2 regions of the Streptomyces sp. GL_141 genome follow, and region 2 is predicted to be linked to the other one. Evidence: predicted binding sites of a transcription regulator. Region 2 holds the regulator's gene; the other holds the start of a gene.
The links. Region 2 encodes HspR, which represses chaperone genes until heat shock. Its sites were predicted from a motif close to TTGAGNNNNNNNNNCTCAA; they were not measured.

Region 1 (3,405 bases), 1.2 Mb from region 2:
GTGGTCAGCCCGGCCCGGTGCGCGGCCAGCAGCTTCTGCTTGACCCCGCCGATCGGCAGCACCCGCCCGGTCAGCGAGACCTCGCCGGTCATGGCCACGTCCGTGCGGACCTGCCGGCCCGACAGCAGCGAGGCCAGCGCCGTCGTCATCGTGATGCCCGCGCTCGGACCGTCCTTGGGCACCGCGCCCGCCGGGAAGTGGATGTGCACGCCCCGGTCCTTCAGGTCGGCGACCGGGAGTTCCAGCTCGGCACCGTGGGAGCGCAGGAAGCTGAGCGCGATCTGCGCCGACTCCTTCATCACGTCTCCGAGCTGGCCCGTCAGCGTGAGCCCGGCCGCGCCCGTCTCGGGATCGGCCAGCGAGGCCTCGACGAACAGGACGTCGCCGCCCGCCCCGGTCACGGCGAGGCCGGTGGCCACGCCCGGTACCGCGGTGCGCCGCTCGGCCGGGTCCTGCGCGGACTCCGGTACGTGGTGCGGCCGCCCGATGAGGGCCCGCAGGTCCTCGGCGCCGATCCGCAGCGGCAGCTCCCGCTCCCCCAGCTCGTGCTGGGAGGCCACCTTGCGCAGCAGCCGGGCGAGGGAACGCTCCAGGGTGCGCACGCCCGCCTCGCGGGTGTACTCCCCCGCCAGCTTGCGCAGCGCGTCCTCCTCCAGGACCACTTCCTCCGCGGCCAGGCCGGCGCGCTCCAGCTGCCGGGGCAGCAGGTGGTCGCGGGCGATGACGACCTTCTCGTCCTCGGTGTAGCCGTCGAGGCGGACCAGTTCCATCCGGTCGGCGAGGGCTTCGGGGATGGCCTCCAGCACGTTCGCGGTGGCGAGGAACACCACGTCGCTCAGGTCCAGTTCCACCTCCAGGTAGTGGTCCCGGAAGGTGTGGTTCTGGGCCGGGTCGAGGACTTCGAGCAGCGCCGCCGCCGGGTCCCCCCGGAAGTCGGAGCCGACCTTGTCGATCTCGTCGAGCAGGACGACCGGGTTCATGGACCCGGCTTCCTTGATCGCCCGTACGATCCGGCCGGGCAGCGCGCCCACGTACGTACGCCGGTGCCCGCGGATCTCGGCCTCGTCGCGGACTCCGCCGAGGGCCACGCGGACGAACTTGCGCCCCATGGCGTGGGCCACGGACTCCCCGAGGGAGGTCTTTCCGACGCCGGGAGGGCCTACGAGCGCCAGCACGGCCCCGCCCCTGCGCCCGCCGACGACGCCCATCCCGCGCTCGGAGCGGCGCTTGCGCACCGCCAGGTACTCGGTGATCCGGTCCTTCACGTCGCTCAGCCCGGCGTGCTCCGCGTCCAGGACGGCGCGGGCTCCCCGGATGTCGTACTCGTCCTCGGTCCGCTCGTTCCAGGGCAGTTCGAGCACGGTGTCCAGCCAGGTGCGGATCCAGGACCCCTCCGGGGACTGGTCGCTGGAGCGCTCCAGCTTGTCGACTTCCTTGAGGGCGGCCTCCCGTACCTTCTCGGGCAGGTCGGCGGCCTCGACGCGGGCGCGGTAGTCGTCGGACTCCTCGCCCTCCTTCTCCCCGCTGAGCTCGCGCAGTTCCTTGCGCACGGCGTCGAGCTGCCGCTTCAGCAGGAACTCGCGCTGGACCTTGTCGACGCCGTCCTGGACGTCCTTGGCGATGGACTCGGCGACGTCCTGCTCGGCGAGGTGGTCGCTGAGGGCCTTGACCGCGATCCGCAGCCGGGCGACGGGGTCGGCCGTCTCCAGCAGCTCCACCTTCTGCTCGACGGTCAGGAACGGGGAGTACCCGGAGTTGTCCGCGAGGGCCCCGACGCCCTCGATCTGCTGCACCCGGTCCACGACCTGCCAGGCCCCGCGCTTCTTGAGCCAGCTCGTGGCGAGCGCCTTGTACTCCTTGACGAGCTCGGCGACGGCGCCGGGCAGCGGATCGGGGACGGCCTCGTCCACCGTTTCGCCCTCGACCCAGAGTGCGGCCCCGGGCCCGGTCGTCCCGGCCCCGATACGGACCCGGCCGCGCCCGCGGATCAGCGCCCCGGGGTCCCCGTCGGACAGCCGCCCCACCTGCTCCACGGTCCCGAGCACCCCGGTGCCGGTGTACTTCCCGTCGACCCGCGGCACGAGCAGCACCTTCGGCTTGCCGCCCGCGGCAGCTGCCTGCGCGGCCTCGACGGCACCCCGCACCTCGGCGTCGGACAGGTCCAGCGGAACGACCATCCCGGGCAGCACGACCTCGTCGTCGAGCGGCAGCACGGGCAGGGTGAGCGTTACGGACGTCGAAGCCATGATGTTCCCTCCGGCAGTGAAGTTGAGCTATGCCGACTCAATGCACGTGCGCGCCCCAATGTTCCCCAACGCCCGTTCGCCCGGGGCGAACAGCTCCGGGTGCGGCTCAGACTGCCGAGACGACGATGTCGCCCGAGGAGGTCCGTACGGCGACGCGGGCGGTCGCGGACGGGTCCGTGGGGACGGTGATCTTGCGCTCGCCGGAGGTGGTGGACACGTCGAGGGCGTAGGCGGCCGCGGGAACCTTCACTTCGGCGTCGCCCGAGCTGGTTTCCACCGCCACCGAGCCCGGTGCCTTCGCGAAGGCCAGCCGGACGTCGCCGGAGGACGAACGGGCGTCCGCGCCCGGGCCGGCCAGATCCTCGGCGGCGATCGAGCCCGAGGAGGTACGGATCTTCACCGGGCCGGCGATCCGGTCCGCCCGGACCGAGCCGGAGGAGGTCGTGACGTCGGCGGCGGCCACCCCCGACACCGTGACGCGGCCGCTGCTGCTCCCTGCCCGGACCGTGGCGGAGGCCGGAACCTCCAGCCGGTAGTCGACGGAACAGCGGTCGGAGCAATCGCCGGCGTCGAGGGTCAGGACGCCGCCGGAGAGCCGCTGGGCGGGCTCGGGCACGGTGTCGCCGTGATAGCGGACGGTACGGCGGACGACGACGCCCGGGCCGGATCCGGCGACCACCTCGATGGATCCGCTTCCGGGGTCCGACACGTCGACCGCGGTGACGGCCTCGGCCACCGTGGAGTCCGTCTTCGCCGTCTTCTCCGGTCCGCCGCGGGAGACGAGCGAGCCGAAGGAACAACCGGTGAGCAGCAGCCCGGCGGCGAGCGCCGTGGCAGTGACGGTGACGGTGGCCTTGGTGCCGCGGAGGTGCGTCTTCGTGGTCATGGTGTCGATCGTGCCCGCCGCGGCCCCCGCGCAGGCATGGTGCATGTGCCCGGATCCGGGGTGGGGTTAACCCCCGACCCCGGGGCGGCGACGGGGCCGCGCCACGGCTGATGCCCCGACTTCCCCGGCCCGGAGGCCGGGGGTATCGCGGAGAAGGAGGGCACATCGGCTGGACGTCGAGCGCCGGCGCGGTCCGCTCCCGGGCTTCGATGCGGCCGGGCGGGATCCGGGAGTGGGGGCTAACTCCCCTGTACGACCGGGCGGTCCGGGGAC
Region 2 (3,405 bases):
ACACGGACATCACAGCGACGCCATCGTGGTCAGGTCCACGATGGCGTCGCTGTGTGGGGGTAGTGCCTGAGCGATCTGCGACGACAGGGGAATCGCTTCAGGCACTGCGGGGGGTGGCGGCGGATTCGGGCTCGAAAAGTTGGTGATCACGCTGGTCCAGATTGACGAAGACCATGCCGTACCGGATCTCGCAGCGGACGGGCTGCGGTGCGCCTCGGGGGCGGCGCAGACAGCGGTAGGCGCGGACGTCCTCGTCCTCTTCCCGCACCACGATGATCGGCTGGCCGAACAAGGTGACCTTCAACGAGTCACCGACGTAAGGAATGGCGCTGGTGAGATCGATGAACTGCCAGCCGGAGCGGTATGCCGATGCCATTTCACGGCGGAAGCCGTGATCGTCGGGCGTCATCAGTCCCAGCCGAGGTCGTCGGTCGACGCGGTGGTCGAGTCCCAGCCCAAGTCGTTGGGTGTCGAGTCCCAGCCCAGGTCGGTCTTGCCTATCGACACGGCGGGCGCGTCGGTGCCCCCCACGTCCCCACCGAAGGCGTTGACTGCCCCAATGACCGCAGCGGCGGAGAACCCAATGGCAAGTACCGAGCGAAGCATTCTCTTGTACATGGTCGGCTTCGTCCTCACTTGATGGAAATCTTCTCCCCCGCGTGTCAGACGATGGCTCATTCGGGCACGTCGCTGCCACAGGGACGATGCATCATGTTCTTGCATGTTCAGGACCCTGGGGGGTGGAGATTTGCCCAGAAACAACACAAAGCCGACACATCCCCACCCCGTCACGTCCATGTGCGCCGAGGGGACGCGTCTCTACACGGCGGCGCTGAGCACCGGCCGGGTGACCCGCAGCGAGGTCGAGAACGCCCCCTGCCTGCTCGAATTCGCTCTACTGCGGCCCGACCCCGATGACGCGAACCAGCTCCGCGCGGTTCCCCCGTCCGTCGCGCTCGCCCAACGGCTCCATCCACTGGAACGGGAGATTCAGGACCGGCGCCGGGACACCATAGATCTCACCGACGCATTCGAGCCGTTTCTGACCATCAGCGCCCAGAGCCCCTCGAACACCCACGCCATCACCGTGCTGGAGGGCTTCGACCAGATCCACACCGCCCTCGACCAGGCCACCGCGGAGTGCCGGACCGAAGTGCTGACCGTACAGCCGGGCGGCGCGCGGTCCACATCGGTCCTCACGGAGGCGCTGGAGCGCGCCGCACCCCTCGTCAACCGCGGGGTGCGCATACGGACGCTCTACCAGCACACCGTGCGGCACAGTCAGGGCACGCTCGCCTACGTGGACCGGATCTCCGCGGGGAAGGTCGAGATCCGCACGCTCGAAGAGCTCATGGAGCGTCTCATGATCTTCGACCGCACGGTGGCCTTCATCCCCACGAGCGACGACCGCAGGACGGCCCTGGAACTGCGCCACCCCGGGCTGGTCGACTACCTCATCAAGGTCTTCGAGCAGCTGTGGCACCGCGCGGTGCCGCTGTCGGCGGAGGTGACGTACCAGCACACCCCCGGCGGCATCTCCGGCGTGCAGCGCTCCATCGCCCAGCTCCTCATCGAGGGACACGTGGACGAGGCCATCGCGCGCCGGCTGGGGATGAACGTACGGACCTGCCGCGCCCACATCGCCAAGCTGGCGGCCTCCCTCGGCAGCGGCAGCCGGGCGCAGCTCGGATTCCTCATCGCCCGCTCGGGGATCCTGGAGGACCCGGAGCCCCGGCTCTGACGGCCGCCCAGAGGCCCTCAGGGGCCCTCAGCGGCTCTCAGGGCCGCCGGTGACGGACGGAGAAGGCCCCGCCCGGCAAACCCCGGGCGGGGCCTTCTCCACGCGTCCGTACGGGCGCGCTCAGTCCATCGGGCGCTTGGGCGCCGGCCGCCAGACGACCAGGGCACTGCCCGGCTTCGGAGGCTGGTACGGGACCAGGTCGCGCCGGTACGAGGCGTGCACCTGGGCCTCGCGCTGCTGGAGCACGGCGGCGGCACCGTCGACCGCGCTGGAGAGCTCGGCCACGCGCTGCTGGAGCGCGGCGACCTGGTTCTCCAGCTCGATGATCCGCTTGATGCCGGCCAGGTTGATGCCCTCTTCCTGGGACAGCGCCTGGACCGTGCGGAGCAGTTCGATGTCACGGGCCGAGTAGCGCCGGCCGCGCCCGGCCGTACGGCCCGGGGAGACCAGGCCGAGACGGTCGTACTGGCGCAGGGTCTGCGGATGCAGGCCCGAGAGCTGGGCGGCCACCGAGATCACGTAGACCGGGGTCTCATCGGTGAGCTGGTAGTGGCTCCTACGGCGGCCGTCCATGTCATGCTCCCTTCGCGGACTCGAACAGCGCGGAGCGCGGGTCCTCGGACTCCGTCGCCTCGCGGTACAGCTCCATGGCCTCGCGGGCCTTGTCGTTCAGCTCGGTCGGGACGGCTACCTCCACCGTCACGAGCAGGTCTCCGCGGGTACCGTCCTTGCGGATGGCCCCCTTGCCGCGAGCCCGCATCGTGCGGCCGCCCGGGGTGCCCGGGGGCAGCTTCAGCGTCACCGAGGGGCCGTTCAAGGTCGGGACCTTGATGTCGGCTCCGAGCGCCGCCTCCGCGAAGGTCACCGGAACGGTCACCGTGAGGTTGTCGTCCTTGCGGCCGAAGACCGGGTGCGCGTCCACGTGCACGACCACGTACAGGTCACCGGCCGGGCCGCCGCGCTCGCCCGGAGCTCCCTTGCCGCGCAGCCGGATCCGCTGGGAGTCGGAGACCCCCGCCGGGATCCGGACCTGCATGGTCCGGGAACTGCGGGCCCGACCGCTGCCCTTGCAGATGTCGCAGGGGGTCTCGGCGATGAGGCCGCGGCCCTTGCAGTCCGCGCAGGGGTCGGTCAGCGAGAAGCCGCCGCCGCTGCCGCGGGAGACCTGGCCGGTGCCGACGCAGGTCGGGCACACGCGGGGCGTGCCGTTCTTGTCACCGGTGCCCGAACAGGCCTTGCAGGGCGCCTGCGAGGACATCCGGAGCGGGACCGTGGCCCCGTCCACCGCCTCCGTGAAGGAGAGGGTGACCTCCGACTCGATGTCCTGGCCGCGGCGCGGCTGGGTACGGGTTCCCGCACCCGGGCCGGCGCCGCCGCGGTTGAACAGGCCGCCGAAGACGTCGCCCAGTCCGCCGCCGCCGAAGCCGCCGCCCGCGCCGCCCTGCTGCTGGCCTCCGAAGAGGTCACCGAGGTCGAAGTTGAACGAGCCGCCGCCCCCGCCGGGACCGGGGCGGCCCCCCTGATTGAACAACGTACCGCTCCCGAACAGGGCGCGGGCCTCGTCGTACTCCTTGCGCTTCTTCGGGTCGCCGAGGATGTCGTTCGCCTCGGAGATCTCCTTGAAGCGCTCCTCGGCCGAGGCGTCGCCCTTGTTGGCGTCCGGG

Region 1: a site for HspR is predicted at 2,269-2,287, ahead of lon (endopeptidase La). Genes of this name have one in related genera too.

Annotation. Positions count from the first base shown of each region.
Region 1 covers NZ_CM174402.1:2,678,612-2,682,016, forward strand. Annotated here, with positions in the region: gene lon (endopeptidase La) at 1-2,246, opposite strand, end outside; gene AC3IX6_RS11285 (DUF4097 family beta strand repeat-containing protein) at 2,353-3,132, opposite strand; gene AC3IX6_RS11290 (sulfurtransferase) at 3,372-3,405, opposite strand, start outside.
Region 2 covers NZ_CM174402.1:3,890,816-3,894,220, forward strand. Annotated here, with positions in the region: gene AC3IX6_RS16905 (Rieske (2Fe-2S) protein) at 98-409, opposite strand; gene AC3IX6_RS16910 (hypothetical protein) at 409-531, opposite strand; gene AC3IX6_RS16915 (helix-turn-helix transcriptional regulator) at 722-1,741, shown strand; gene AC3IX6_RS16920 (heat shock protein transcriptional repressor HspR) at 1,862-2,314, opposite strand; gene dnaJ (molecular chaperone DnaJ) at 2,316-3,405, opposite strand, start outside.